2 regions of the Pseudoalteromonas sp. SR44-8 genome follow, and region 2 is predicted to be linked to the other one. Evidence: predicted binding sites of a transcription regulator. Region 2 holds the regulator's gene; the other holds the start of a gene.
The links. Region 2 encodes NrdR, which represses ribonucleotide reductase genes. Its sites were predicted from a motif close to AAACACNANATNTNGTGTTT; they were not measured.
Positions count from the first base shown of each region.

Region 1: the regulator NrdR is predicted to act here: its motif matches at 13,434-13,453, upstream of nrdA (class 1a ribonucleoside-diphosphate reductase subunit alpha).

Region 1 covers NZ_JACJDS010000001.1:54,611-71,372, forward strand. Annotated here, with positions in the region: gene H5183_RS00215 (hypothetical protein) at 1-795, opposite strand, end outside; gene pyrF (orotidine-5'-phosphate decarboxylase) at 1,293-1,997, opposite strand; gene lapB (lipopolysaccharide assembly protein LapB) at 2,047-3,183, opposite strand; gene H5183_RS00230 (lipopolysaccharide assembly protein LapA domain-containing protein) at 3,186-3,467, opposite strand; gene ihfB (integration host factor subunit beta) at 3,489-3,776, opposite strand; gene rpsA (30S ribosomal protein S1) at 3,839-5,506, opposite strand; gene cmk ((d)CMP kinase) at 5,600-6,310, opposite strand; gene aroA (3-phosphoshikimate 1-carboxyvinyltransferase) at 6,418-7,695, opposite strand; gene serC (3-phosphoserine/phosphohydroxythreonine transaminase) at 7,695-8,777, opposite strand; gene gyrA (DNA topoisomerase (ATP-hydrolyzing) subunit A) at 8,892-11,591, opposite strand; gene ubiG (bifunctional 2-polyprenyl-6-hydroxyphenol methylase/3-demethylubiquinol 3-O-methyltransferase UbiG) at 11,771-12,481, shown strand; gene H5183_RS00270 (HAD family hydrolase) at 12,481-13,164, shown strand; gene nrdA (class 1a ribonucleoside-diphosphate reductase subunit alpha) at 13,566-15,848, shown strand; gene nrdB (class Ia ribonucleoside-diphosphate reductase subunit beta) at 15,918-16,762, shown strand, end outside.
Region 2 covers NZ_JACJDS010000022.1:50,080-66,841, reverse strand. Annotated here, with positions in the region: gene thiL (thiamine-phosphate kinase) at 1-507, opposite strand, end outside; gene nusB (transcription antitermination factor NusB) at 552-962, opposite strand; gene ribE (6,7-dimethyl-8-ribityllumazine synthase) at 978-1,442, opposite strand; gene ribBA (bifunctional 3,4-dihydroxy-2-butanone-4-phosphate synthase/GTP cyclohydrolase II) at 1,544-2,656, opposite strand; gene H5183_RS12600 (riboflavin synthase) at 2,686-3,339, opposite strand; gene ribD (bifunctional diaminohydroxyphosphoribosylaminopyrimidine deaminase/5-amino-6-(5-phosphoribosylamino)uracil reductase RibD) at 3,352-4,494, opposite strand; gene nrdR (transcriptional regulator NrdR) at 4,496-4,945, opposite strand; gene glyA (serine hydroxymethyltransferase) at 5,048-6,304, opposite strand; gene thrC (threonine synthase) at 7,040-8,323, opposite strand; gene thrB (homoserine kinase) at 8,342-9,268, opposite strand; gene thrA (bifunctional aspartate kinase/homoserine dehydrogenase I) at 9,278-11,695, opposite strand; gene H5183_RS12565 (response regulator) at 11,926-12,291, opposite strand; gene H5183_RS12560 (HAMP domain-containing sensor histidine kinase) at 12,575-14,338, shown strand; gene rdgC (recombination-associated protein RdgC) at 14,460-15,371, shown strand; gene H5183_RS12550 (HDOD domain-containing protein) at 15,438-16,277, opposite strand; gene H5183_RS12545 (dipeptidyl-peptidase 3 family protein) at 16,561-16,762, shown strand, end outside.

The sequences.
Region 1 (16,762 bases), on a different contig from region 2:
TTGCTCTGTGAAATCCGCTGCAACATCTTCCATCATTCGATTTGATCTATCTGTGCGGCCAAATAGTACTGAAAGGATCTTGTTTTTTGGTTCTTTTAAGTACAGGAAGCAAAAGAGTCTAAAATGTCCGATCTCTTCAGCGGCATACTTTTGGTTAAGCTCAATAGATAAAGTCAAATGAGATAAAGTACTTGAAGCTTCTTGGAAGAACAAAATTCGATTCAATGTATTTTCAACTCTTTGAAATCCAGTTGATATTACAGATTGAATATCATCACCCCACTTGGCAAAAAAGCTCGCTTGCTCTTCCTCGGACAAGGGAATATTTAAATGCTGAAATCTAATTGAAAACCCGTCTGGGCTATCAAGGGATATTCTTATTCTTTCCCTATCAATAATTTCACAATGAATCATTCCATGCGCTTTGGCTTTATCTATCAGCTGGTTTTTTTCGCCTATTGTTAGATTTATGTTTGTAAAAAACACAAATACCTCTGGCTTTTTATCAGCAGACAAAGCGCTGTTTAAGTCTTCCTTAAATTTTTCAGTAATGGTTTTCTTTTGCTCCTTAGAGTCATTTGCTTGATTCACAAATCCCACAGCACCAAACGCAACATGATCATTGCGATAAATGGCTTCTATATCACGACCACCGTCGGGTCCACCACGGGGATGTCTTGGGCGAACATCAGAAAATCTATTATCTAATGCAAGAACTGATCGACACAATTGTTCTCGACTTAGCTGATTTGTATCTAAATAGTTCTTTATTCTTTGATCAGTCTCGTAGCTCAATAGATAATCCCTGCCTTTTAGTCATAACATTTTATAGTGAGCACACCGCGTATCTTTCTGCCGATGTTACGCGCATGTATTAATAGATCTATTTTTAACAAATAACGTAATGCATTGCCAACTATAATATTTTTAATGACACTAAAAGTATTCAGAAAAAGAAAATGCGCTCGTCGTCCATTTTCTTGAATATGGGAGCACAATAAAACCGTATATTAATGCAGTTACTCATATCATCACCAACATAAAAGTTAGTGGAATATCAGATTATGGAGTAGAACCAATATCATTAGATGAATAAGACTGTATCTGATAGCTCAAAGCGACCTATAGAGTAATTACGTTAACTCATCTTGGGGCAAAAGTAAGTTAGAGCCTCACATTCGAAAATGACACATTCCAGACTATTCATCGCCAAGTTATTAAGTTTGTATACCTAGAAACAAAAAGAGCAAAGTAAATACTTTGCTCTTTGTACTCTTAAAAATAACGCTTGTTTATTTTATCGAGTCATTAATTTCTTTAAGAACCGCAACAGGGTCTGCGGCTTGCGTAATTGGGCGGCCAACAACTAAATAATCGCTGCCATCTTCAATCGCTTGTTTAGGTGTCATGATACGTTTTTGATCTCCTGCATCACTGCCTGCAGGGCGAATACCTGGGGTCACTAGTTTAAAATCTTCACCTAGCTCTGCTTTTAATTTTTTCGCTTCTTGCGCTGAGCACACTACCCCGTCAAGGCCTGACTCTTTAGCAAGTTTTGCTAAATAGATAACTTGCTCTGCAGGCGTTTTTTCAACACCTAAACGCTTTAGTTCGTTTTCATCCATACTGGTTAAAACGGTAACGGCAATTAATAATGGCGCTTTATCACCAAATTGCTCAAGCGCTTGTTTGGCTTTAGTCATCATTTCAACACCGCCACTGGCGTGAACATTAACCATCCAAACACCCATTTTGGCAGCTGCGGTAACCGCTTTGGCAACCGTATTTGGAATATCATGAAACTTTAAATCTAAGAATACGTCAAAGCCAAGGTCAATTAATTCTTTTACAAAAGCAGGTCCAAAATAGGTAAACATTTCTTTGCCTACTTTTAAACGACATGTATCAGGCGATAATTGCTTTACAAAGTTTAAAGCGGTTTGCTGATCATCGTAATCGAGGGCGATAAGAACTTTTTTTGAATGTTCGAGAGACATAACTTTCCTAAAACTGATTGTAGAAGTAAGTGAATATTTTTATAGAAAACTAAAAACCGTCTAAACCACGGCTCGGTACTATGGTTTCCCAATGTTTGCACGAAGGACAAACCCAATAAATTGTATGACTGGTAAAGCCACAGTGTTGGCACTGAAAATCTGGCTTGGTCGCAATATAAGATGTGACCAGTTTATCTATTTGGTCTAGTACATCTTTAATATCATTATTTTGTTTTGCTAATAGCTGTAATAAAAAACTAAAGCCACGAATTGTCGGCTGACGTTTTAAACTATCAGTTAAAAATTTAATTGCTTGTTCGGTATGCCCTTGCTCAAGTAATGCTTGGCAATGTTTTATTTTTATTAGCACCCCACCCTTATCAAGTAGCTGCTGTAATAATTCATGAAATTGGTGGGTTAGGTTTAATTGCTCATAACTGTGAGCTAAATCATCTATAAACAAGGGAGCAAAAAAAGTGAAACTACAGATCAGCTCACGCCAATAATAAATTGCTTTTACGTAATCTTCTTTTGCAAATGCTGACTTACCAAGTTCATATAATGGGCGGATCGCTTTATGATTTAGGCTAATGGCTTTGCGCATAATTTGCGGGTCATTTTCGATTAATGCCGCTTCACAATAAAAGTTAGCTATGGCCTTGAAGTGTTGCGGCTTTGAAAATAAATCACTGTGTGCTTCAAACATATTGATACCTTTTTCCCATTCACGCGTTTGTGAATATAGATTAAGGATCGGCTCTAATGCATCACTGTGGTTGGCTTTGACTAACCACACTAAATGTTCTTCGGCGCCATCAAGCAAACCCGCCATAATATAATCTTCAGCAAGTTCAAGGCGACTAGCAGCAGCTTGTTGTTCATTAAGGCTTGGATGTTTGAGCAGTAATTCGTGGATTTTTATTGCACGATCTAATTCACCTCGGCGGCGAAACATCGTTGCTAATGTAGAATAATGTTCAACAGAGTCAGCGGCGACTTCAAGCAAGTTGATTAAGTGCTCAAGGCCTTGATCTTCCTCTCTGTCGAGTAAAAACTTTAAGCCTTTACTGTATTCAGATGTGATCTGACGATTAAGTTGATGAGCTTGGTTTTTAGCGCTATTTTTACCCATGATCCAGCCATAACCAGCCGCAACAGGTAAAAGTAAAAACAAAAGCTCAATCATAGTTAGGTGTCTTTATTAGCAACAAGCTTATTATTATCTTTTTCAGGCGCTAATTTTTTTTTCAAACGATAGTTTTGCCACTTTAATTGCGAAAACAATTTAAAGCTAATAAAACAACCAATTGCGACACCTAAAGCAAAGCAGATACTTATTATCATTGCGAGGGGTAAAGTATTGCTGGCAATAATATAATTTATTTGCACTAACTGTGGATTTTGCGAACCAAGTACAAATGCAAAAATTAAGCATATTGCTACCAGGATAATTTTTAATACCCTAAACAAGTAACTACTCCAACTAAGTAACTAGGCAATGCTCGCGTTTACGCGATCTCTTAACTCTTTGCCTGGTTTAAAATGTGGTACGTGCTTACCTTCTAACTCAACCGTGTCGCCAGTCTTTGGATTACGACCTGTGCGAGGTGAACGAAAGTGTAATGAGAAACTACCAAAGCCACGGATCTCAATACGATCTGAGCTTGATAATGAGCCGGCCATTTGTTCAAGAATTTCTTTAACAGCATTCTCAACATCTTTCACAGGTACATGCGCGTGTTGCTCGGCTAATTGTTCTATCAATTCTGACTTAGTCATAACGTTTCCTTAAAAAGAGATAAAGGAAGGGCAACACTGCCCTTCCAATTAAGACTGATTAATTAGTCTTTTTGTGCATTTGCGAATGCAGCTGCCATTGCGTTTTCGAACACTGGCTCTTCTTTCTTAAGCTTTTCTAGTACTTCTTTCTCTTCTGCTTCGAAAAGAGCTTTAACTGAAAGGCTTAAAGTGCGGTTCTTACGATCAACACCAACATATTTCACTTCAATTTCGTCGCCTACAGAAACAACAGTAGTTGCATCTTCAACGCGCTCTTGAGCGATATCAGCTACACGGATGTAACCTTCAACGCCTTCGATAAGTTCAACAGTTGCGCCTTTCGCATCAACTTCTGTCACTTTACCTTTAACAATAGCACCTTTTTTGTTTGCATCAAGGTAGTTATTGAATGGGTCAGCTTCGATTTGCTTAACACCTAGAGAGATACGTTCACGCTCTGGGTCAACTTGCAATACGATAGCAGTGATTTCGTCGCCTTTCTTGAATTCACGTACAGCGTCTTCGCCAGGTGTATTCCAAGAAATGTCTGAAAGGTGTACAAGACCGTCAATACCACCGTCAAGACCGATAAAGATACCGAAGTCAGTGATTGATTTGATCTTACCAGTAACTTGATCGCCTTTGTTTTGTAGACGAGCAAATTCTTGCCAAGGATTAGCAATACATTGCTTAAGACCAAGTGAAATACGACGACGTTCTTCGTCGATTTCAAGAACCATAACTTCAACAGTGTCGCCTAAGCTAACAACTTTAGAAGGATGGATGTTCTTGTTAGTCCAATCCATTTCAGAAACGTGTACTAGACCTTCAACGCCTTCTTCGATTTCTACGAAGCAACCGTAATCTGTAAGGTTAGTTACACGACCAGAAAGTTTAGAACCTTCTGGGTAACGACCAGCGATAGCTGCCCATGGATCTTCACCAAGCTGTTTAAGGCCTAGAGATACACGAGTTTTATCTTTGTCGAATTTAAGAACTTTAACTGCGATTTCGTCGCCAACATTAACGATTTCTGAAGGGTGCTTAACACGCTTCCACGCCATATCAGTAATGTGTAGTAGACCATCAACACCACCAAGGTCAACGAATGCACCGTAGTCAGTAAGGTTCTTAACGATACCTTTAACTTCTTGACCTTCAACAAGGTTAGCAAGAAGCTCTTCACGTTCTTGTGAGTTTTCAGATTCGATAACTGCACGACGTGAAACAACAACGTTGTTACGTTTTTGATCAAGCTTGATTACTTTAAATTCAAGCTCTTTGCCTTCAAGGTGAGTTGTGTCACGTACTGGACGAACATCAACAAGTGAACCAGGTAGGAAAGCACGGATTGAATCAACTTCAACAGTGAAACCGCCTTTAACTTTACCGTTGATAACACCAGTAACAGTCTCTTGCTCTTCACATGCTTTCTCAAGACGGATCCACGCTTCGTGACGCTTCGCTTTCTCACGAGAAAGGATAGTTTCACCGAAACCGTCTTCAATTGCATCTAGTGCAACATCTACTTCGTCGCCAACAGCAACTTCTAGTTCACCAGCAGCATTTTTGAACTGCTCTGCAGGGATAGCACTTTCTGATTTAAGACCAGCATCTACAAGTACAATGTTGTTCTCGATTGAGATTACTGTACCTTTAACGATAGAGCCTTGCTCTGCTTCAAAACCCTTTAAGCTTTCTTCAAATAACTGCGCAAAATTTTCTGACATACGAATATACGTCTCATATATTAATACCAATAAGCAACCATGCTGCATGGGGTTGTTAAAATAGCACTGGCATCCTGCTGGCGCATAAATAGTTTATCGTCGTTTTGGAAGTTTACCTTCGACGATCGCTGCATCTAATAAAGTCATAACCTTATCAAACACTTGCTGTGCATTAAGCTCGCTAGTATCGAGTTCAATAGCATCGTCAGCTGGTACAAGCGGCGCAACAGCACGATTCATATCGCGGTCATCACGTGCTTGAATATCTTCTAATAGACCACTTAGTGTAACATCAAGACCGCGTTCATTCAACTCAACAAAACGTCGGCGCGCGCGTTCTTCTGCACTAGCGGTTAAATAAATTTTTAATGGAGCATCTTGGAACACCACAGTGCCCATATCGCGGCCATCGGCTATTAGCCCATTTTCAGTTCGAAATGCACGTTGGCGCCGTAATAATGCTTCTCTAACGCGCGGTAAGGCTGCTACTTTTGAAGCGGCAGCTCCTACTTCTTCATTTCGAATTGTTGTTGATACATCTTCACCTTCCAGAATAACCTTTCCAGCGTTAGTTTGACTATCAACTAAAAACTGCACATCTAAGTTAGCAGCTAAAGGCACCAATGCCTCTTCGTTGTCTAGTGCAATTTGGTGATGAAGTGCTGCTAGTGCTAATACGCGATAAATCGCGCCACTATCCAGTACATCCCACCCTAATTTATCGGCTAACAAGCGACAAACAGTTCCTTTACCTGAACCACTTGGGCCATCAACGGTGATCACGGGCATTAATAACGCCTGCATTTAAACCTCCTGCAATGCACACCAAAATAAAACTGCGACATTATACGTTACTTAATTAAATATATCCGCTTTTTGTATGTAACTTTTTATATTTCAACTTTAGTCATTTATTGACTAACCGATGCTAGTACATTGAAAAATGTTGGAAATGTCTTGTATGTACACTTAGGATCATTGATAGTTATTGGCTTGCCGCCTACCGCTACCATGGCAAAACACATCGCAATACGGTGGTCGTCATAGGTATCAATCGCCACATCGTTAAAGTGTTTTGGCGGTGTTATTTCGATGAAATCTTCACCTTCAACTACCTCAGCGCCCACTTTACGCAGCTCCGTCGCCATTGCATGTAAGCGATCAGTTTCTTTTACGCGCCAGTTATAGATATTACGAATAGCGGTTGGACCATCTGCAAATAACGCCACTGTCGCAAGGGTCATCGCCGCATCAGGAATAGCATTGGCATCGATATCAACACCTTTTAATTCGCCTTTACGTACCACTAAGCGCTCGTCATACCAATCTATTTTAGCACCGACCTGCTCCATCACTTTTGCAAAGCCAATATCGCCTTGCACAGATTTTGCGCCTACGCCTTTGATCTCTATTTCACCACCGGCAATTGCCGCCGCAGCGACAAAGTAAGATGCACTTGATGCATCCCCTTCAACCATAATACGCTCAACAGCTTGGTATTGCTGCGCACCTTTTACAGTAAAGGTTTTATAGTTATCGTGAGTTACCGATATGCCAAAGCGAGCCATTACATCTAAGGTAATATCAATATACGGTTTAGATACCAGCGTACCCTTAATTGTAATGCACGTATCGCCATTAAATAACGGCGCAGCCATTAATAATGCGGTAAGAAATTGGCTCGAAATACTGCCATCAATTGCAACGTTGCCGCCATTAATTTGCCCACCAACAATTTTAAGTGGCGGATAGTCTTTATTTTTTAAATAACTAACATCCCCACCGAGCGCTTGTAATGCATCAACTAGGTGACCAATTGGACGTTCCTCCATACGTGGCTCGCCAATTAGTTCATAGTTTCCCTTCACCGCTGCTAATACCGCAGTCAGTGGACGATACGCGGTGCCTGCATTACCTAAAAACAATGGCTCAGCTGGAGTTAAAAACTGCCCGCCAACACCTTTTACAGTGGCTACAGTTTTATCATCATTAAGACTGACATCAACGCCCAATAATTTTAATGCACCAAGCATATGGCGAATATCATCACTGTCTAATAAATTTTCTACAACCGTTGTGCCTTGCGCAAGTGCCGCTAACAGTAAAATACGATTTGATAAACTTTTTGAGCCAGGTAAGGTAACACTGCCATTTACTAGATTGATTGGCTCTAAGCGTAACTGCTCCATTAACTGTGCTCCTTGGCAAATTTCGCCATAAAGTCAACTAACGCTTGTACACCGGCAAGTGGCATGGCGTTGTAAATACTCGCACGCATACCGCCAACAATACGGTGACCTTCAAGTGCAAGTAAGCCAGCTTCTTTTGCTTGAGCTAAAAACTGTGCATTTAAGCTTTCATCATTGAGCCAAAAAGGCACATTCATACGTGAACGACAATGCTTAGCAACCTTATTGCTATAAAATGGCGATTCATCAATAAAGCCATACAGCAGTTCGGCTTTTGCTATATTTTGCTGTTCCATGGCTTTAACACCACCGTTTTGCTCAAGCCAGTCAAATACTTCTGCCGCTAAATACCAAGCAAACGTAGGTGGCGTGTTATACATGCTGCCTTGTTTTACTTCGAGTGCGTAATCAAATATACCTGGCTTTGCAACCCCTTCACGCTCAAGCAACGTTTTACGAATAATCACAATGGCAAGGCCTGATGGACCAATATTCTTTTGTGCACCAGCGTAAATTAAATCAAACTGATCAACATCAAATTCACGCGATAAAATAGTTGATGACATGTCTGCAACGATCGGCGCTGTTGGGTGACTTGGTACATCAAACACTTCAATGCCATCAATGGTTTCATTTGGGCAATAGTGGATGTATGAAGGATCGGCTGGAAATTGCCACTCACTAACTGGTTTGATAGAAAATTGCTCATTTGTGTCATTACGGACATCAAGCTCAGTGACGGTAGTAAATTTAACCGCTTCGTCAACCGCACCTTTAGACCACACACCATTTTCACAATATACGGCGTCTTTACCTGCTTGGTGCAGGTTCAGTGGCACTGCAGCAAATTGGCCTCGACCACCGCCATGCATAAACAGCACTTCAAATTCATCGCTGATATTCATTAACCGGCGTAAGCTTGCTTCACATTGTGCCGTTAATGCTAAAAATTCTTTACTACGGTGACTGATCTCCATCACCGATACACCTAAATCTTGCCAATCAAGAAATTCTTTTTGTGCTTTTTCCATCACAGCTGGCGGTAACATTGCAGGCCCAGCACAAAAATTATATATACTCATTACCTTTCCTCATTCCAGTAATTTAACAATTGTTTTTAATTGCTAATTTTAACAATTAATTTTTTTGATTTTTATAGTAAAAAAAAGCGGCCGAAGCCGCTTTAATGATTAATGTTATGCCTCTGGAGGATTATCCCCAGCGTCATCATTAACAGTGTCGACTAGTTCAACGCTTTCACCTTCGATAATAGCGTTAAGCTCATCGATTTCGATCTCTTCGATACGTTGTAAACCAACTACTTGCTCTTCGTCAATAGTTCTTATCAAAATAACACCTTGGGTATTTCGCCCAACGGTAGAAACTTCATTAACGCGAGTTCGCACCAGAGTACCTCTATTAGAGATAATCATGATTTCATCGTTATCGTCAACTTGTACAGCACCAACTACAGCACCGTTACGCTCACTTACTTTGATTGATACCACACCTTGAGTCGCACGACTCTTAGCAGGGTAGTCACTGAGCAATGTACGCTTACCGTAGCCGTTTTCTGTCACGGTTAAGATAGCACCATTCGTCTTAGGTACAATTAATGATACAACACGTTGGCCTTCAGCCATCTTAATACCACGAACACCTGTTGCAGTTCGGCCCATCTGACGAACACCCTTGAACTTGATTTCCGGGTTACCGTTTTCATCAAGTACTGGGTTGCCGTTTTCATCTAAAACAGGTGATTCTTCGGCTTCTTTAAAGCGAACAACTTTACCAGCATCAGTAAACAACATGATTTCGTTGCTACCATCAGTGATATCGACACCAATCAAGCTATCACCGTCGTTTAAGTTAACGGCAATAATACCGCTAGCACGTTGACGGCTATACGCAGTCAATGGTGTTTTCTTCACGGTACCAAATGCAGTTGCCATAAAGATGTATTTATTTTCTTCATACTCACGTACTGGCAAGATAGCCGTAATACGTTCGTCTGCTTCAAGCGGCAATAAGTTTACAATTGGCTTACCACGGGCTGCACGACTGGCAAGTGGTAATTGATACACTTTAAGCCAATATAAGCGACCCGCCGTTGAGAAACAAAGAATCGTGTCGTGAGTATTAGCAACTAGTAGACGTTCAATGAAATCTTCATCTTTCATCTTGGTTGCTGATTTACCTTTACCACCACGGCGCTGTGCTTCGTAATCAGACAATGGCTGATACTTCACATACCCTTCGTGAGATAGGGTTACTACTACGTCTTCTTCTGTGATCAAGTCTTCAAGACTAATATCATGAGCCGCAGCATTAATTTCAGTACGACGTTCGTCGCCGTATTGCTCTTTAATTTCAACTAACTCATCGCGAATAACTTCCATTAAACGCTCAGGATTAGCAAGAATATATAAAAGCTCGGCAATTAAATCTAATAACGTTTGGTATTCGCTTAGAATCTTTTCATGTTCAAGACCAGTAAGCTTGTGTAAGCGTAAATCTAGAATTGCTTGGGCTTGTTGCTCAGAAATATAATACTGACCATCACGAATGCCTAAGTCATCCGCTAACCAATCTGGACGGGCAACATTTGCCTCACCGGCTTTTTCAAGCATGGCTTTCACATTACCTAATTCCCACGGACGGCTAGCAAGTGCTACTTTAGCTTCAGCTGGCGTTGGTGAGTTACGAATAAGCTCGATAATTGGGTCAATGTTAGCAAGTGCAATTGCTAAGCCTTCAAGCATGTGTGCACGATCGCGGGCTTTACGTAGGTCAAATACCGTACGACGGGTCACTACTTCACGACGGTGAATGATGAATTCTTCAAGCATTTCCTTTAAGTTGAAACACTTAGGCTGGTTATTGATCAACGCAACCATGTTCATACCAAACACAGTTTGTAACTGAGTTTGTGCATAAAGGTTGTTTAAGATCACTTCGCCTACGTCACCACGTTTGATCTCGATAACGATACGCATACCGTCTTTATCTGATTCATCACGTAATGCACTAATGCCTTCAATCTTCTTATCTTTAACAAGCTCAGCAATCTTTTCGATTAAGCGGGCTTTATTTACTTGATAAGGGATCTCGTGAACGATGATCGTTTCACGATGGGTTTTTTCGTCAACTTCAATTTCCGCACGTGCACGCATGTACACTTTGCCACGGCCAGTTAAATAGGCTTGTTCAATGCCTTTTTTACCGTTGATAATTGCCGCAGTTGGAAAATCTGGGCCCGGAATATAATCCATTAGTTCATGAATGGTTAATTCAGGGTTTTGAATAAGTGCTAAACAGCCATTCACAACTTCAGTTAAGTTATGAGGAGGAATGTTCGTCGCCATACCTACCGCAATACCCGATGAACCGTTCACTAATAAGTTAGGAACTTTGGTCGGTAATACGTCAGGAATTTGCTCTGTACCATCATAGTTAGGTACAAAATCAACAGTCTCTTTTTCAAGATCAGCCAAAAGCTCATGAGACATTTTCGCCATACGGACTTCGGTATAACGCATTGCTGCTGCTGAGTCACCATCAACTGAACCAAAGTTACCTTGGCCGTCAACTAACATATAACGTAAAGAGAATGGCTGGGCCATACGTACGATTGTGTCATACACCGCACTGTCGCCATGGGGATGGTATTTACCAATTACATCACCAACCACACGGGCTGATTTTTTGTAAGGCTTATTCCAATCATTATTAAGCTCGTTCATAGCAAACAAAACGCGGCGGTGAACAGGTTTTAAACCATCACGTACGTCTGGTAGTGCTCGTCCTACAATTACGCTCATTGCGTAATCTAAATAGGAGTTTTTTAACTCGTCTTCAATATTGACTGGCAGAATTTCATTGGCGAAATCAGTCATTTGATATCACATTCCTTCAGTATTGACCCACGAAAGTGCCACATATGGGCGCTTGCGGGGATTTAGTTATTATTACCAAGTCATGCTACCACAATTAATTTAGATTTACAGGCGCTAAATCTTTGCGATTTATTAATTTACCCCTATATAATGGCCTGAGATTGACGAGGAAGTTTTTTATGACCGAACATCAGAATGTAGATAATGCAGAAATTGCAAAGTTTGAAGCCATCGCTGAGCGTTGGTGGGATCGTGAAGGCGAATTTAAACCCCTTCATGAAATTAATCCATTAAGATTAGATTTTATTGCCGACAAGGCCAAAGGCTTATTCGACAAAGAAACACTCGATGTCGGCTGTGGTGGCGGTATATTGAGTGAAAGTATGGCGCGAATGGGCGCACATGTGACTGGTATTGATATGGGTCAAGAGCCGTTAACCGTTGCGAAACTGCACAGTTTAGAAACCGGTGTAAACGTTGACTATATAAAAATACCTGCCGAACAGTATGCCAGCGAACACCCTGCCCGCTTTGATACTATTACTTGTATGGAAATGTTAGAGCATGTGCCAGACCCTGCATCTATCATTCATGCAGTAGCAGAATTAGCGAAACCTGGTGCTGATGTATTTTTCTCTACATTAAACAAAACCCCAAAAGCATATTTGTACGCAATTATCGGGGCGGAAAAATTATTGAAGATGGTGCCTGATGGAACCCATGATCACAAAAAGTTTATCAAACCAGCACAACTCATTGCATGGGCAGAACAAGCAGGCCTCAAAGTACGTGCTAGTGCGGGATTGAGTTATAACCCTTTATCAAAGCAGTACAGCTTAAATACCGATGTAAGCGTTAATTATATTCTGCATTTTGAGAAACTAGCGTAATGGCTGGTTTTAACACAGCAACCCCCGCAATTGATTACGACGCCTTTATTTTTGATTTAGACGGTACATTACTCGATACCGCAGATGATTTAGGGGCTGCGCTAAATTACGTACTCGCTGATCATAACCAACCATCAGTAACCGCTGATATATATCGCCCTGCAGCTTCTAACGGTGCAATGGCGCTGCTTGCAGCTGGATTTGGTCAGCAATGGCACGATCACCCAAATCAAGCTGACTTACGCCAGCAGCTATTAACTGCCTACGCAGATAATATTGCCACCCATAGTCAATGCTTTACTGGAATTGCACAATTATTGATCGCACTTGATCAACAACAGATCAAATGGGGGATCATGACTAATAAACCTGAGTTTTTGACTATTCCATTAGTTGCTGCAATTGCTGAACTCAAAGATGCACAAGCAATTGTCAGTGGTGACACCCTCGATATCGCTAAACCATCTCCTTTACCTTTACTGCATACAGCCCAACTGTTAGATGTTGATCCGAATCGTTGTTTGTATATCGGTGATGCGCAGCGTGACATAATTGCAGCCAAGGCTGCAAACATGCACAGCGCTGCTGCGTTGTGGGGCTACATCCCTAGTGAAGCTGAAGCATTGAGTTGGCAAGCCGATTTTAATTGGCAATCACCTATTGATGCATTTAACCATATATAGTGCCATGTTAAATTTTAACCACTACATATTGTGATCGTGTTACTTTTTGCACATTGTTTGTTGATAAAAAAAGCAGCCAAAATTTATTTTTAAAATGCGTAAATTTAATCGATCATCAGTTGATTTTTATAAATTTCATTTTAATCAGATGGTCAAAGGTTAATGGCTACTAACACAAGCGTGTTATCCCAACGTTATCCACAATTAGGGGCGTTTATGCCCCTTGCAAATGATCGCATACCACACTATCTTGTGATCTAGAATTTGATGAACACCAGATGTTGTGGCTAAATGTTATTCAATTAAATTCGCGCTAATACAATTTTATTGCAATAAAAAATTTATTTTAAGAAAAATGTGTCACTAAAAAATATTATATCCCAAGGAATACAGGCAAAACTATGAACCAACAGCTATCTGTAAGCAAACGTGACGGCCGTAAAGAGTCACTTGATTTAGATAAGATCCATCGCGTTATTGCTTGGGCCGCCGAAGGTCTAAATAATGTGTCTGTCTCACAAGTTGAGCTGAAATCGCACATCCAGTTTTATGATGGTATTCGTACTGAAGACATCCATGAAACCATCATCAAAGCGGCCGCTGATCAGATCTCTAAAGAGTCGCCTGATTATCAATATTTATCAGCCCGCTTAGCTGTATTCCATTTGCGTAAAAAAGCCTATGGTCAATTTGAGCCACCGCGCTTGTATGATCATATCGTTAAGTTAGTTGAAGATAAGCGTTACGATGCACACTTACTAGCTGACTACACAGAGCAAGAAATTGATCAACTGGATGAATACCTTGATCATGGACGTGATTTAAACTTCAGCTATGCTGCTGTTAAACAGCTTGAAGGTAAATATTTAGTACAAAACCGTGTTACGGGTGAAATTTATGAAAGCGCACAGTTTTTATATATTTTAGTTGCAGCCAGCTTGTTCTCTGATTACCCAAAAGAAACGCGTTTAGACTACATAAAGCGTTTTTACGATGCGGTGTCATTGTTCAAAATTTCATTACCTACGCCTATTATGGCGGGAGTTCGTACCCCTACGCGTCAATTCAGTTCATGTGTACTGATTGAATGCGGTGACAGCCTAGATTCAATTAATGCAACCTCATCAGCGATTGTAAAATACGTATCGCAACGTGCAGGTATTGGTATTAATGCTGGTCGTATTCGCGCACTAGGTAGCCCTATTCGCAATGGTGAAGCATACCACACCGGTTGTATCCCGTTTTATAAGCACTTTCAAACGGCTGTTAAAAGTTGTTCGCAAGGTGGTGTCCGTGGTGGCGCAGCAACCCTGTTCTATCCACTTTGGCATCTAGAAGTTGAAAACTTATTAGTGCTTAAAAACAACCGTGGTGTTGATGATAACCGCGTTCGTCACTTAGATTACGGTGTACAGTTTAATAAACTAATGTACTCACGTTTGATCAAAGATGATTACATCACATTATTCAGCCCGTCTGATGTGCCTGGTTTATATGATGCATTTTTTGAAGATCAAGATGAATTTGATCGTCTTTACGTACAATATGAACAAGACGAGTCAATTCGTAAAAAACGTATTAAAGCTATTGAGCTGTTTTCAATGTTTGCACAAGAGCGTGCTAGCACTGGACGCATCTATTTACAAAACGTTGACCACTGTAATACACACAGCCCGTTCATTGCTAAAGTGGCACCAATTCGCCAATCTAACTTATGTTTAGAAATTGCATTGCCAACTAAACCACTTAACAATGTTAATGATGAAGAAGGTGAAATTGCACTGTGTACGCTGTCGGCCTTTAACTTAGGTGCGATTGAGTCACTGGATGAACTTGAAGAGCTTGCAGAACTTGCGGTACGTGCACTTGATAACTTACTGGATTTCCAAGACTACCCGGTGCCAGCAGCACATAATGCAACTATGGGCCGTCGTACACTCGGAATAGGCGTAATCAACTACGCATATTACCTTGCTAAAAATGGCAAACGTTATTCTGATGGCAGTGCCAATGCATTGACTCACAAAACATTTGAAGCAATTCAGTATTACCTGATGAAAGCCTCAAATGAACTGGCTAAAGAACGTGGTGCATGTCCTAAATTTAACGAAACAACGTATTCGCAAGGTATTATGCCAACCGATACGTACAAACGTGATTTGGATAAAATTTGTGATGAACCATTGCATTTAGATTGGGATACATTACGTGCCAATATTAAAGAGCATGGTATGCGTAACTCAACGTTATCTGCGTTGATGCCATCTGAGACATCGTCGCAAATTTCAAATGCAACTAATGGTATTGAACCACCACGTGGTCATATCAGTGTTAAAGCCAGTAAAGATGGTATTTTAAAACAAGTTGTACCTGAGTATGAACGCCTTAAAAATAATTATGAATTATTATGGGATATCCCATCAAATAAAGGTTATTTAGAATTAGTGGGTATTATGCAAAAGTTTGTTGACCAAACAATTTCTGCCAATACTAACTACGATCCAAATAAGTTTGAAGGTGGTAAAGTACCAATGAAGGTCTTATTACAAGATTTACTGGGTGCTTACAAACTTGGCGTTAAAACCCTTTACTACCATAACACCCGTGATGGTGCATCTGATATGCAAGAAGATACACCAGAAGTGGAAGATGATGATTGTGCAGGCGGTGCGTGTAAAATCTAATCGGTAATAAATATAAATTGGAAGCGGGCTATACGCCCGCTTTGCCCTGTTCGTTTTTTGAGTGATCTTATGTCTTATACTACTTTTAGCCGAAACCATAATAACCAACTACAAGAACCGATGTTTTTCGGCCAAACCGTTAACGTATCGCGTTATGATCAACAGAAGTACCCTATTTTCGAAAAGCTAATTGAAAAACAACTATCGTTTTTTTGGCGTCCTGAAGAAGTCGATGTAAGTAAAGATCGGTTAGATTTTCAGGCCTTACCTGATCACGAAAAACATATATTTTTAAGTAACTTAAAATATCAAACCTTACTTGATAGTGTGCAAGGTCGCTCGCCTAATGTTGCGTTACTGCCAATTGTGTCGATCCCAGAACTTGAGACCTGGATTGAAACATGGGCATTTAGTGAAACAATCCATAGCCGTTCATATACACATATTATTCGTAACGTTACCCAAGCCCCTGAGCTTATTTTTGATGATATCGTTAGTAACGAAAAGATCAGTGAACGTGCTGATGCCGTAACTAAATATTACGATGAATTAATTAATAAAGTGGCTGTGTATAACTTATACGGTGAAGGTAAACATGAACTTAATGGCGAAACAGTTCATATCAGTTTATTTGAACTTAAAAAGCTTTTATACCTTGCAATGATGTCAGTGAATATCTTAGAAGCGATCCGTTTTTATGTCAGTTTTGCCTGTTCATTTGCGTTTGCAGAGCGAGAATTAATGGAAGGTAACGCTAAAATTATTAAGCTGATCGCCCGTGATGAAGCGCTTCATCTTTCTGGTACTCAGCATATTTTGAATATTATGCAAGATGGTAAAGACGATCCTGAAATGGCTATCGTAGCAGCCCAGTGTCGTGATGAAGCGATCAAGATGTTTGTTGATGCTGCTGA
Region 2 (16,762 bases):
ACGAGCTTCAATCGCAAGCCCGGCATCACCTAGCGGCCCTGTAACATAAACCCAGTCACCTACTTTAGCACCGCTTCGGCGCAGTGCTTTACCTGCAGGCACTGTACCTTTAGCACAAATAGTAATTGTTAACGGCCCTTGCGTGGTATCGCCACCAATGATTTGAACATTAAAATACTCTGCGATTTCATGCATGCCTTCGGTGAATTCTTCCAGCCACTCAACATCAATATTTGGCAACGTTAAAGCAACCGAAACCCACGTAGGCTCAGCCCCCATAGCAGCTAAATCACTTAAGTTTACGGCAAGAGCACGATGGCCTAATGCACGCGGATCGATATCATCAAAAAAATGTACGCCTGCTACCAGTGTATCGGTGGTAATCGCTAACTGACAATTTTCAGGAACAGTAACCAATGCACAATCGTCACCAATCCCTAAATTAACATCGCGACGAGTTATGCCACGACCTTTAAAGTAGCGATTTATTAATTCAAATTCCTTCATACACAAAAAAGCCGGCCTATGCCGGCTCTCCTTTTACGGTCGCATTACTTACGTAAATGCTTTACCGCTTTATCAAGTACACCATTAACAAATTTATGGCTGTCTTCAGCGCCAAATATCTTAGCAAGCTCAATACCTTCGTTGATAGCAACCTTATAAGGTACATCTTCACGGAATTTCAGCTCATAGCTGCTTAAACGTAAAATAGCGCGTTCAACTTGGTCTAACTCGTTAAATGGACGAGTTAAATGTGGCGATACTGCTTCGTCTAGTTGCTTATGATTTATAGCAACACCACGCGAAAGATCTTTAAAGTATTCAACATCAATTTTAGTCACATCGTTTTCGATCAACATTTGTTGTTCGATATCGGCAATGGCATTGCCACTTAATTGCCAAGAATAAACGGCTTGAAGTGCTAAGATACGTGCTTTACGTCTTGCTGCTGGTTTCACAAAAATTCCTTAAACTTAAATTTTATCTAACACATTAACCATTTCAAGTGCGCCTAAAGCAGCTTCGCCGCCTTTGTTGCCCATCTTAGTGCCAGCGCGTTCAATCGCTTGCTCAATGCTTTCAGTGGTTAATACGCCAAATGCAATCGGGATATCATACTCAAGCGACACTTGCGCTAAGCCTTTATTTGATTCGCCAGCGACAAGATCAAAATGTGGTGTACCACCTCTGATCACAACGCCTAAAGCGATGATTGCATCATACTCTTTTTTTGCTGCAACGCGTTTCGCCGCTAAAGGTAATTCTACCGCACCTGGTACATAAACTACGGTAATATCATCATCAGATACACCACCAGTACGTTTTAATTCATCAACAGCACCAGCTAATAGGCTGCTACCAATAAAGTCATTAAAACGAGAAATAACGATAGCGAATTTCTTGCCAGGAGCGTATTTATTACCTTCAATAATTTTCATTCGATAACCCTAAAAAATAAGTTCAAGCGGTTGCGATTGCGCAAAAATTGCTGCGCATCATACCATATAAATAAAATAATAGCCTAGTTTAAGCGTTGTGCTTATTGTGGCTCTACGTAGTCAACCACTTCTAAGTGAAAGCCCGATAACGCATGGTACTTTTTAGGTAAGCTCATCAAACGCATTTTTTCAATGCCCAAGTCAGCTAAAATTTGTGACCCTACGCCTACGGTGCGTGAAGTACCTTGGAATTTACGATGCGCTACCGTCTCACCAGCATCTTCTGCAGCAAACGCTTTGACTGTCGCTTCTAGTTCTTCGGTGCATTCTTGCTTACCTAGAATAACTAACACACCTTGATGCTTTGCAATATAAGCCATGGCATCTGACAAGCCCCAGCTTCTATCGGCACTGCGATCAGATAACAAAATATCATTGAAGGTACTTTTTAAATGAACCCGTACTAAGGTTGGTTCATTCGTTTTAACCTCACCATTTAACAGCGCATAATGTAACTGGCCGTCAATGGTATCTTTATAAGTAACTAAATCAAACTCACCATGTACGGTTGGCAACTTACATTTTGCCACTTGCTCAATGGTGGTTTCATTCATGTTACGGTATTCAATTAAATCAGCAATAGTGCCAATTTTGATATTATGTTGCTCAGCAAATACTTCTAAATCAGGACGACGCGCCATGGTGCCATCAGCATTAAGAATTTCCACAATTACTGATGAAGGCTCTAAACCGGCTAAGCGGGCTAAATCACAACCGGCTTCAGTGTGACCGGCACGCGTTAATACGCCACCTGGTTGTGCCATAATAGGAAAGATATGCCCAGGTTGAACGATATCACTTGGTACAGCACCTTTGGCAATCGCAGCTTGCACAGTACGAGCGCGATCTGCAGCAGAAATTCCCGTAGTCACACCTTTCGATGCTTCAATCGACATCGTAAAGTTAGTCGAAAATGCCGCACCATTGTTTTTTACCATTAATGGTAAATCAAGTTGCTCACAGCGCTCTTGAGTCATTGTTAGGCAAATTAAGCCGCGACCATGAGTGGCCATAAAATTGATCGCTTCAGCACTAATGTGCTCGGCTGCGATAATTAAATCGCCTTCATTTTCTCTGTCTTCATCATCCATTAAAATAACCATTTTACCGGCTTTAATGTCATCAATAATTTCTTGTGCGCTGTGTAAATTCATAATCTGCTCGTGTAAGTTGTGGAGTGCGTTTATTTAATAAAACCGGCTTGGGCGAGTAAACTCATCGAAATATCTGAACTAGCTGGCTGCTCTGCCCCTTTGATCAAACGCTCTAAATAACGCGCGATTTGATCTACTTCTAAGTTCACTTGCGTGCCTACTTTAAAATCAGCAATAGTTGTTTGCTCACTAGTGTGCGGCACAATTGTCAGTTTAAATTTATTATCTGCTACTGCATTTACTGTTAGGCTAATACCATCAATGCATACCGAGCCTTTATAAGGAATATATTTCATTAGTTGTACATCGGTGCTTAACCAGTACTCAACGGCACGCGCATTAGGCGTAATTGCGGTAATAGTCGCGATGCCATCAACATGCCCTGAAACTAAGTGACCACCTAAACGAGATACTGGCTGCATGGCTTTCTCAAGGTTTACAGTTTGCCCTTGTTTATAGTGAGCAAATCCCGTTAAACTAATCGTCTCATTTGATAAGTCAGCGCTAAATCCATCACTGTGCTTGGCCACAACCGTTAAGCAAACCCCATTAGTTGCAATGCTATCGCCTAAATTTACATCGGCCATATCAAGGTTATTACTTTTAATGCGGATAGCTAAATCGCCTTGCTTTTGTTGTAACTCGCTAATAGTGCCCGTTGCTTCGATGATCCCAGTAAACATAGTGGTTACTCTTTAGTTATTTGGTTTAGATGAGGCTTTGCGTGGTGTCGCCGTGATACGAATATCGTCACCGATACACACACACTCATTAATTGATAAATTAACAACGTCCTGCATACTTGTCAGCTCTGTAAAGTTTAGTAAGCTTTTGCCGTCATTCCCTAACAACTTCGGCGCCAGATAAACAATATATTCATCAATTAAATTACATTCAGTCATTTGGCCCGCTAAGGTTGCCCCTGCCTCTAACCAAATATGATTAAACTGTTGCTGCGCTAGAAGTTTCATGGCAGCCACTAAATCAACTTTATTATTTTTTTCTGGTACTACAATATGGCTTACGTAATGAGGCCATTGCTGTGATTTATCAAGTTCAGTGGTAAGAATAATTACTTCACTGGCAATGCTAAATAATGCTAGCTCAGGTGTTAAACGATTTTGTGAATCAATAATAATACGTACAGGTTGGCGTACAGGTAATTGCGTTGGTAACGGCTCTAGCAGCTCATCAACACGAACATTGAGTTTTGCATTATCAACTAATACTGTGTCCGCACCGGTTAAAATAGCGCAGCTTTGTGCGCGCTGTAGTTGCACATCTTGGCGAGCCTTAGGGCCCGTTATCCACTTACTTTGACCGTTTTTAAGTGCCGTTTTACCATCAAGGCTTGCGGCCATTTTGCAGGTAATAAATGGCATACCTTGCTCCATGCGCTTTAAAAAGCCACGGTTTAACAGCCTTGCTTGTTGTTCTAACAAACCTGACGCAACCTCAATGCCCGCGTCCGCTAAAATAGCTAAACCTTTACCGGCTACCTGCGGGTTTGGATCAACCATAGCAGCAATTACTTTTACCACGCCAGCAGCTTTTAAACCTTCGGCACACGGCGGTGTGCGACCAAAATGGCTACAAGGTTCAAGCGTGACATAAGCAGTTGCACCAAAGGCTTGGCTACCCGCCATTGCTAATGCATTCACTTCAGCATGGCCTTGGCCGGCAACTTGATGAAAACCTTCACCAACAATAACGTCATTTTTTACTAATACACAGCCAACGTTTGGGTTTGGGGTGGTAGTAAAGCGTCCTTGTTTGGCAAGCTCAATCGCTCGGGTCATATAAGAGAAATCTTGTTCGCTAAACTGATATTGGTTCATATCACTCTCCCAAACGGGCAATTTCTTCACCAAATTCACGAATATCTTCGAATGAACGGTATACCGATGCAAATCTGACGTAAGCGACTTTATCGAGTTTTTTCAACGCTTCCATAATGCATTCGCCAATCAGGTGACTGGAAATCTCACGCTCGCCGGTGGCACGTAATTGCGATTTAATAATATTGACCACTTCATCAACTTGCTCGGTACTGACGGGGCGTTTTTCTAATGCGCGGTGTAGACCATTAAGGAGTTTATCTTCATTGAAAGGTTCACGGCTACCGTCTTGTTTGATCACCCGAGGCATTACAAGTTCTGCGCCTTCAAAGGTAGTAAAGCGTTCATGACATTCATTGCATTCACGGCGTCGCCTTACTTGGTGGCCACCTCCCACTAAACGCGAGTCAATCACTTTGGTATCTTTTGCGGTGCAAAATGGACAATGCATAGGTATCAGCTTCCGTTAAAAACAAAAAAGGCCGCTTTTAGGCGGCCTTTATAATAGCAAAAAACTAAGCTATTGTGATCTAAATTACTGTTTGTAACTCAATTAAGCGTAAACAGGTAATTTTTTACAGATTGCTTTAACTTTCTCTTTTACTTGTGCTTGTACTGACTCATCGTTGATGTTGTCTAGTACGTCACAGATCCAGCCAGCAAGCTCTTTAGACTCAGCTTCTTTAAAACCACGGCGTGTGATTGCCGGTGAACCAATACGTAAACCAGACGTTACAAACGGTGAACGTGGGTCATTTGGTACTGAGTTTTTATTTACGGTGATATTAGCATTACCTAAAGCCGCATCTGCGTCTTTACCAGTGATGTCTTTATCAATTAGATCAAGTAAGAACAAGTGGTTTTCTGTTTTATCAGATACGATCTTATAACCGCGCTCTTGCATTACTGCAACCATAGCTTTAGCATTTTTCACAACTTGAGTTTGGTATACTTTAAACTCTGGTTGTAATGCTTCTTTAAATGCCACTGCTTTGGCAGCGATAATGTGACATAAAGGACCACCTTGACCACCAGGGAATACTGCACTGTTAAGCTTTTTATAAATAGCTTCGTCGCCACAAGCAGAAATAATCAAACCACCACGAGGGCCGGCTAATGTCTTATGCGTAGTTGTAGTAACAACGTGTGCATGTGGTACTGGGCTTGGGTAAACACCAGCAGCAATAAGACCTGCAACGTGAGCCATATCAACAAACAAGTAAGCGCCTACTTTGTCAGCGATTTCACGGAATTTAGCCCAATCAACAATACCTGAGTATGCTGAGAAACCACCGATGATCATTTTTGGTTTGTGCTCAAGTGCAAGTGCTTCAACTTGTGCGTAATCAATCTCGCCAGTCGCTTCGTCAAGTCCGTATTGGATTGCGTTATAAAGCTTACCAGAGAAGCTTACATGTGATCCATGCGTTAAGTGACCACCATGAGCTAAGCTCATACCTAACACTGTATCGCCAGCATCTAATAAAGCTAAGAACACAGCAGCATTTGCTTGTGAACCTGCGTGAGGCTGAACGTTAGCATAATCTGAACCAAACAATTCGTTGGCACGGTCAATCGCTAGTTGTTCAACCACGTCAACATGCTCACAACCACCGTAGTAACGCTTGCCCGGATAACCTTCAGCATATTTGTTTGTTAGCTGTGAACCCTGCGCTTCTAGTACGCGTGGGCTACAGTAGTTCTCAGATGCGATAAGCTCGATGTGTTCTTCTTGGCGAGCAGTCTCTTTAGTGATTGCTTCAAATAACTCTGGATCGAAATCCGAAATATTCATGCTACGTTCTAACATGGGGGCTCCTAGGGCAACGTGTATGGTATTTTGAAGGCTGAATTATACGCTGAAAACGTCAATTTGCCTATGGTGTAAAGATGAACATATTTAAACAGGGATTGAATTTAATTCACAGTGTTTTTGTAATGATATTTTTTTATTAAAGCATCAGAAATTTTAATGAATAAAAGCAAATAACATTTACATTATTTATACCTTAATCTGTTGCATTCGCGATTGTTTACACTATTATGATACCAATGTAATCATGGATGATGAACTAATTTACTATGCTAGCTAAACCTATCTACGAATCAATTCCTTATTGTTATATCATTGTTGGCGGACTTTGCATTTTACTTTTCAGCACTGTTTTACCAACAGCCATTGGTATTTTTTTATTCTTCAATGGTGCCAACATTTGGCGATTACGCTCAAATTCACGGCGTAAAGATCATAAAGTAAATCGCATTAAAGTTAACAAACACTTTTATTATTATGAATTTAAACCATTTATTTTATTTATGTGCGGATTACTCCTAATCCATTGGGTAGCGAATGAATTAGTTATACTTGCAGGGATTATGATCTGCCTTATAGCCATTTTAATTTTTTGTTTACGAGTGCTAAACCGCCGTTCACGTTCAATAGTTTAATTTTCCATTACTGCTATTAAGTACAATTTAAAGCAATAAAAAACGACATTGCTTTCACATATGCCGTTTATTTTTAGTTTTACTGAGCGGGTAAAAACTAACCTAGTTTAGCTAATAATATTTCACGCAGGATATCGTAATCATCTGCGATATCTTCGGCTAAGCATGGTTTAGCTAATGCATCAGCTAGTGGTTTTGGCATTTCAAGTTCAATATTTAAAATCTCTTCAACACTTTCTTTAAACTTAGCCGGATGCGCTGTTGCCAGAAAAATACCAGCAGAATCAGTTGCTAAGTTAGCTTTTAGGCCCTGATAAGCAATCGCTGTATGTGGTTCAGCAACATAGCCTGTTTGATGAATTTTTTTCATCACTGCTTGGGTATCATTTTCATCAACACTAGTTGAATAAAAATCATCATAACTAAACCATTTGTTATCAAGCATGGTTTGTACACGTGGCCAATTATTAGGTTTACTCACATCCATGGCATTAGACAATGACTCGATTGTGGCATTAGGCGCCCAGTTTTTATCAAGGATAAAGCGCGGTACAGTGTCATTTTGATTGGTTGTAGCGCTAAGTTTAGCGACCGGTAAACCAATCACCGCACCGATCATCGCCGCACATACATTACCAAAGTTACCACTAGGTATTGAGATATGTGCTTTGGCGCGCTGCTCTTTTGGTAATTGCGCTATTGCTTCAAAGTAATAACATACTTGTGCAACAAGGCGACTTATATTGATAGAATTAGCTGAATTTAAACCTAAGCGAGATTTAACTTCATCATCTAAAAAGGCATTTTTAACCATCGCTTGGCAATCATCAAAGCTACCATCTACAGCGTAGCAATGGATATTATTACCCAAAGTAGTAAACAATTTTTGCTGTGCTAATGAGATTTTACCTTTTGGATACAGGATAACCACATCAATATTTGGCTTGTTATAGAACGCATGCGCAACAGCTGCCCCAGTGTCCCCTGAGGTTGCTGTGAGTATTGTGGTTTTTTCACCTTGGCTAAATTGTGCCAAGCACTCAGCCATAAAGCGACCGCCAAAGTCTTTGAATGCAAGCGTTGGCCCATGGAACAACTCTAAACAATAAATATTGTCTTCAACTTCAACTAATTTAACAGGAAAGTTAAAGGCATTTTGCACCATTTGTGCAACCGTATCAGCAGGTAATTCATCACCAATCAAATGCGATAAAATCTTACTGCTACGAGTAACAAAGTCCATATCGAGTAAACTATCAACATCAGCTAAAGGCGCGAGCGATTCAGGGAAAAATACTCCTTGATTACGTCCTAAACCTGTTTTAACCGCTTCAACAAACGACACTTTTTGAGAATCATCTTTTAAATTATGTAATTGCATTATTAGTTCCTTAAATTCTTATAGCTGACGCGTGCCGACGTTATCGAGTTTACAAATGTGGCAGAAGCCTTGCTCATTAATATAGTTTTGTTCAAGCCACTGTGCGCATTGCTGTGCAGCTTCAAGCGTTTTGCACACGGTAAATAATGTAGGACCAGCACCTGAGATACTGACAATCTCAGCACCAAACTCTGGCAGCGCCGCTTTAGCTTCACTAAAACCGTTGATCAGTGGCGCACGATGCGGCTCCGCTATTTCATCACTCATGATGGAGAGTGCTTCATCAAATCGGCTAGTTAACAATAAAGTACTAAACGCTGATAAGCGCTGCGCAAATTCAACGCTCGCATGCATACTTAGCTGTTTTGGTAACACTGAACGCGCTTTAGCGGTATTAAGTGAAAAACCAGGAAAAGCCGCTACGTAATACCAACGCTCATCAACCGGTAAAGCAATTGATTTATTTGGAATTAAATCACCAGTAAGCTGCAAACCACCCAAGTAACACGGAGTGATATTGTCGTAATGACGACCGCCACTGACAATCGCTTCAAAATCAGCCATTAATTCAATTAACTGCACTTGGCTCAGTGCAGTACCTGCAAACTGATCCAGCGCCGCAAATGTGGCTACTACAGAGCAAGCACTTGAACCAAGACCCGAGCCAATTGGTAAGTTCTTTTTTAATTCCAGTTTAACGCTTGGCATGGTTGGCGCTACATGTTCACGAAAATGCACTAAACACTGATACGCTAAATTTTCACTGGCATCGCTTGGTAGTTTATCTGCGTAATCCCCAGAGCATATAAATTCGTCAAGCTCGCTAGAACTTACCGCAACAACATCACCTAATAACGTGCCATCAATAGGAGCAAGCGCAGCACCTAAGGCATCAAAACCAACTGCAAAATTACCGATTGAGGCTGGAGCATATACTTCGATCATTATACTCTCCTAGCGCGATAACGTTTTTAAAATGTCAGCAAATACCCCGGCCGCAGTCACTGCTGAGCCGGCACCATAACCACGAATAACAAATGGACGTGGTTGATAGTATGCACTCAAAATTGCTAAGGCATTTTCGCCGTCACGAATAACAGCCAGAGCATGCTTTTCATCTACCGCTTCAATACCTACTTTGCAGTGGCCTTGTTTGATAGTACCAACATAACGCAACACTTTGCCTTCACTTGCAGCACTTTGAATACGGTCATTAAACGCAGCATCTAAACTTGGCAATTTAGCCATAAATTCGTCAACGTTATCACCTTGGGCAAAACCCAAAGGAAGCACTGATTCAACTTCGATATCGCTCAACTCTAATTTCATACCTGCTTCGCGGGCAATAATTAATAACTTACGCGCGACATCAGTGCCCGATAAATCATCACGTGGATCTGGCTCAGTAAAACCACTCTCTTTTGCTTTAATGGTTGCCTCAGACAGTGATAAACCATCTTGCAATGCGCCAAACATATATGACAATGAACCGGATAAAATTCCGCTAAATTCAAGTAACTCATCGCCAGCACCAAACAGTGACTGTAAGTTATCGATTACTGGAAGACCTGCACCGACATTTGTTTCGTATAAAAACTTACGATTATTTTTTTGCGTTGCTGTAATTAAATCTTGGTAATAAGCATATGAACTTGTATTGGCTTTTTTATTTGCAGCCACAACGTGGAAACCGGCATTCAAAAAGTCTACATACTGAGCCGCTAAAGCATCTGAAGACGTACAATCAACCAGCACTGGATTGATTAAATGATTTTGCCTAACAAATTGTTCAACCAGTTTGAGGTCAAACGGTTGTTCTGATGCTGCCAACTTTTGCTGCCAATCGTCAAAAGCAATTCCTTCGCTATCAAGATGTAATTGACGTGAATTAGCAACACCATACAAGTTTAGTTTGATATTACGTTTTTCAAGCCATGCTTGCTGACGCTCTAACTGCTTAATAAGTTCTTGGCCAACTAAACCACAGCCTAATAAAAATACATCAATTGATGGGATATGAGTGAAGAAATTTTCGTGACACACTTTTACAGCATCATTACACAGCTCGCCGTCAATCACTGCTGAAATTGCACTTTCAGTTGAATCCTGAGCAATAGCGACAATGTTAACTTGTGCTTGGGCAAGTGATGCGAAAAATTTAGCAGCTAAGCCTTTATGAGCGCGCATATTATCACCCACTAAAGTAACGATTGCTAAATTACGCTGCACTTGTACAGGTTCAATTAGTCCCGCCTGTGATTCAAGCTCAAACGCAGTTTGCAATGCCTCAAGAGCCAATGGCAAATCTGATTCATGGACACAGAAGCTGATACTAAATTCACATGACGATTGAGTGATCAGTACAATCGAAACATTATCGTGAGCAAGGGCATTAAAAACTTTTGATGCCATGCCTACTTTACCTTTCATGCCGGGGCCTGAAACCGTTAGCATCGCAAGATTTTGTAAACTAGATAACGCTTTTACCGGCTCCGATGACACATTATCATTACTGATCAGTGATCCTTGTGCATCCGGATTATGGGTATTTTTAATTTCACACGGCACGCCAGCTTTAGCGCACGGTAGAATTGTTTTAGGATGGAGAACTTTGGCACCAAAGTAAGAAAGCTCCATCGCTTCTTTATATGATAAAAAATCAACTTTAGTGGCTTTTTTGATATAACGCGGATCAGCACTGTACACACCATCAACGTCAGTCCAAATTTGACATACTTCAGCTTCTAAACACGCTGCGGCAATTGCGGCTGAATAATCTGAGCCATTACGTCCCAGTGTAGTTAGCTGGCCTTGTTCGTTGCTAGCTGTAAAGCCAGGCATAATATAAATAGTCGCAGGATTAGCTTTTAAAGCCGTTTGAAAACGAATTTTACTCGCCACTAGATCAGCTTCTGCATCAATATGACCATTAGTTGATGCAATACAATCGGTTGCTTCGAGGTAGTGGGCGTTATGTGAGCTTAATAGACACTGCATCAGTGATACACTGATGCGCTCACCAAAACTAATAACATAAGCACGCACTTGATCTGGACAACATTGGATGAGTTTGACACCCGCTAGCTTATTTTGCAGTTCGTTTAAATCAGGCCAGTTTTGAACACTACCATATTCAGCTTCAACGGCTGCTTTTAAGCTTTGGCAACGCTCAATTAATGCGTCCCACTGTGTATCATAATCAAGTCCTTGTTCAGCAGCGCTTGCCAGTGCAACCAATGAATCGGTCATGCCACCTGGAGCGGATAGCACCAATAACATTTCGTCTTTTAATTGTGCTTTAACTAACTGTGCTACCTGTTGTAGGCAGGCAAAGTCAGCAAGTGACGACCCACCAAATTTTAATACTCGCATTTTTTATGTTTCCTCATCCCATAAAACGAAAAAAGGCCTGTGTTCGTTGTGAACACAGGCCTTTAAATTTGTTGCACCGACCTATGCCACTATCCAGTAAGAATGGTGGTTGTAATAATAATGGTCAATGCGTGATTATTTGTTTTCATAGCCCTTAGACTGCCTTAAACAGGGCTATTCTGTCAACCCCAAATAAAAAGATAAATTATGCCTTTTGATTATAAAGAAATCTAATGAATGCCAAATTTATGCAGTATTTCATTTAATCTTGTTTTATCTATCGGCTTATCAACGAAGGCTATAGCTCCCAACTTAGCGACGCGTTGTTTCATTTCAAGTTGAATATCTGCCGAAATTACCAGCACAAAGCATTCAATTTTTTGTGCTTTAATACCTTCAAGAACTTGTACTCCATCAACTTCGGGCATAGTTAAGTCAAGACACAGTAAATCGAAGTTATGTATATGCATTAACTCTAACGCTTCACGGCCATTTTTTGCTTGCATAATATCTGCTGAGATACACTCATTTAAACAGCGTATAACTTGTTTGCGTGCTACTGTTGAATCATCACACACCAGTACGGAAAAATTCATAATATAGACAACTAAAAATACGGATAATAGATTACTGAGCAGACAACTTATCACTCAATAAATAACGATGTTGTAGTAATGTTGTGATTTTATAACACAAAAATTTAACAGCGATAAGCTTAAGTTTTTGCTAAAAAAAGAAAAATTAACAATGTTTGTACTGTTAAATAAGATTATTTTATTTATTTTTAAACATTTATTAGCTAACTTTAATACTGAGTGTACTCGTTGCTAGGGTATTAATTAAGCTTTGTAAAAAAAATAAAGGAGCTATAGGCCACCGATGCTACAAAAAAGCCTATCAAAAAAGCTACTTACCAGCGTGTTATCCGTCTACTTTTTATTAACTTTTGTAGTCACGTGCGGGCAAGTTATTGCAGAATATGTAAACACGAAAGATTATATACGTGACGAACTGACGACCTTACAAAAAACATTTAGTCGTAGTTTAACCCGTGCTATTTGGGAGCTAAACACTAAACAAACCATCACCACAGCAGAAGGCTTATTAGCAATTCCAATGATTGAGGGTATTATTGTACGTGATGATAGCGGCGAGATAATCTCACAATTAGGTCGCTCACTCGATATTCGCGAGCTATATAGCCAACAATTAGTACAAGAAGAAGCGATTATCGAAGATACTCCATCTGGCTTATTCGGTTATACCTTTCCATTGATCTTTGAATTTTCTGGCCGCGCCACCCAAGTTGGTGATGTCACGCTATTTTCGAGCCGAGAAGTGGTATTTAGTCGCATTATGATCTCAATTTATTTTTTAATTGGCAATGCGATGATCAAAACTACATTTTTAATCATCTTATTCTTAATGGCATTTAGAAAACTACTCACTGAACCTCTAGCACAACTAACAGAGCAAATTGAAGATCTTCAATTAGATGACCTCGAAGGTCAACATATCGAAATTGAAACAACTGAGCACAACGAATTAAAAGTAATGGAACAATCATTCAATAAGTTGATCGATAAAGTTGTGCAATACCGCAAAGAGCTTGAACAAACTCAAAAAGCATTGATAATAAGTAACGAAAAGCTCGATCAGCAAAATCTACAACTTGAACAAGAAGTGGCACGTAAAACATCAAATTTAAGTCAAGCTATGATGGATTTACAGCAACAAAAATACGAGTTGGAAAAACAAAAACTAACGCTCACCGAAGAAGTTGATTTGCGTCGCCATACTGAGCAAGAGCTACTAACTAAACAAACTGAAATGCAACGTTATGTTGATGAACTCAATATGGCGCAAGAGCGTTTAGTCAGCTCAGAAAAAATGGCCGCTTTGGGTGGTTTAGTTGCCGGTATTACCCACGATATCAATACCCCGGTCGGTATAGGGGTTACTGCCACATCCTTTTTGCAAGAGCGTTTAATACAAATTGAAAACGCTTACAAAGAGAAAACACTCTCGCCTAAAGCACTTGAGGAGTTTATTAATGATGCCAAACAAAGTACTAGCCTATTAACCACTAACCTAGACCGTGCTTCAGAGCTGGTTGCCAGCTTTAAGCAAATTGCGGTTGATCAAGCCAGTGAAGCTGTGCGAACTATCAACCTAAAAGAATATCTAGGTGAAATTATTCGCTCATTACACCCTAAGATAAAAAATACCAGTCATCATATTAATTTAGATTGCCCGGTAGATTTAACCTTAAATCTACCTGCTGGTGCTATCAGTCAAATTTTTACCAATTTGATTATGAATTCATTGATCCACGGATTCGATGGTGTCAGCAATGGCATTATAGACATTGCTATTAAAGATGAAGATGACCAAGTGATTATCGACTTTAAAGATAATGGCAATGGCGTTACCGAACAGCAACTTGAAAAACTGTTTGATCCGTTTTTTACGACTAAACGCGATCAAGGCGGCAGTGGTCTGGGCACACACATTACTTTCAATTTGGTCAAGCAAACCTTGAGCGGCGAAATCGATGCGACAAGCTCACCGGGGAACGGCTTGCATTATCATATTAGTTTCCCTAAAGACATGCCAAAACCTTTGTCTATATTTAATAACTAATGCGCCGAGACTGTTTGCCTAACACTTTGCTTAATTGCTAAACGTTTGGCCAATCAGTCATTTGCGCATCAGCTTTTTATTGTTATGATTGGGTAAATTTACCGAATGGATCAATCTCCCTATGTGGTTTAGTAACCTTATTTGTTACCGCTTTAAGCAAGACGTGTCGTACACCCAAGAAGACTTTGAGAAAGCCTTAGAGCAAGATTTATTTCGCCCTTGCGGTAGTCAAGATTTAAGTACATTTGGCTGGACCAAAGCCTTTGGTAAACATGGTGATACCCTTTCCCATTTCTCGCAAAAGAGTATTTTGGTTTGTGCTAAACGTGAAGAAAAAGTACTTCCTGCATCCGTTATCAACGATATGGTTGCTGAAAAAATAGAACTTATCGAAGCAGAAGAAAATCGCCCTGTTAAGAAAAAAGAAAAAGACGAGCTCAAAGAAAATATCCTCCATAGCTTATTACCGCAAGCCTTTAAAAAGTCGAGTTTACAGTTTGCCTTTATTGACCAAGAAAATGGCTGGGTAGTCGTCAACAGTGGTAGCTTTAATAAAGCAGAAGAGTTACTAGCACTACTTCGCAAATCACTAGGTACATTGCCGGTAGTTCCTGCATTTGCAAACTATGACTTAGATGTGTTTTTAACGGACTGGTTAACTAACTTCAGTACACCTGAGGGCTTTGCTATTGGCTCTGACGCAGAGCTTGAAGAAGCAGACGATAGCGGTGCTCAAGTTAAGCTTAAAGGCCATGATTTAGCCTGTGATGAAGTTAAATCGCACCTTGAAAGCGGTAAGCGAGTAACAAAACTTGCACTAGATTGGCAAGAGCGCCTGAAGTTCATGCTGCAAAATGATGGCTCTATTAAGCGCTTAAGCTACTCTGAAACATTAAAAGAAGAAAACGCCGACATCCCTAAAGAAGATATGTTGGTCAAACTTGATGCTGACTTTATTCTCGCCTCTGAAGAAATTAAACTAATGCTAGAAGAACTTACGGCTGGTTTAGGTGACGTGGAAGATTTAGCCTAAATTTTGACTAAGTTTTAAATACTAAAAAAGCGCCCTATTGGCGCTTTTTTTAACTGACGAATTAACTTAACTAAATACCGATTTCACATCATCGAGCATATCGTTATATTCATCACTTGAGAAGATATCAAGTGATGGGATCACACCTTTATCAATATAAGTTTGTAATGCTGCAGACTTATCTGAAACTTGTAAAATACCTTCCATAATCGCGCCAATACGAATGAAATCAACATAGCTAATATGCTCTGGGCGATAGTTAGGATTGGCCCAGCTTTCTGCTACTTCAACAAATTCATCAGTAAACTCCCAAGCACGCATGATGGCTCCCCCTACTTTACCGCTAAGCTTTTGAATCGCATGCGCTAAAAAGCTTGGATTGGCAAATACTTCCGGGTGACGTTCCGCTTCAGTCAAAATAGGCAATACACCAATATTATAAACTAGTGATGCCAGTGTAATGGTGTCACGATTCAATGAGGTCTGCTTGTTTTTCTTAAGGAAAAACTCCATCACAGTAATTGAGTGACATGCTACTTTTAAGGTCTTCTGCCATGCCTTATCCATGTAACCTTTGATCAGCTCATTATTTGAAACAAACAGTTGCTCCATCGCCATTGCTGTTGCGATATTTTTGATTTGACGCAGACCAATACGCGTTACCGCTTGATTTATATTAGAAACTTTAACTGTTCGCCCCATAAAAGCACTATTTGCGACTTTTATCATCCGTGCTGCTAATGCCGGATCATGAGAGATCACATCAGCCATTTGCGCTAAGTTTACATCTGGATTATCGGCAGCTTGACGTACACGAACCGCAACCTCAGGCAAGGTGGGTAAAACTAACGTGTCATTATTTATACGATCAACCAAAATGGTCAGTAGTGCGTTTTCTGTTGACATAAATGTGCCATCCTTTTGTATTGATTTGTTAATACACCCAAACCATGGAATGTTTATTTTTTATAAATACAGTATTGTCTAAGTTACCGCTAAAGTTAAGAAAATTACAGAAATTATATTAGTTTATTTTTCTACTACAGTTTATATCCCTTCGCTAAGACCATCACAACACAGGAAACTTGCTATTTACGCATAAGATTTGCTTTAATGCTGGCATAACAAGGAAGCGAAATACCCTCTCAAGGGTATCTATAATTAAACTTACTTTTTAACAGGCAATATAATGACTCTCAATAAAATTAGCCAAGCACTTATTCTCACCGGTGCCGTTTTTCTTAGTGCATGTTCAGATCAAGCCAGCGCACCTAAAGCGTCAACTGACGCAGCAGCCTCAATTAAGCAAGTACAAGATAGCGGCCCACAACTTGTTAACGCTGACACTAGTCGCCTTGATATCTATACCGATTTTAGTTTAACGACTGATT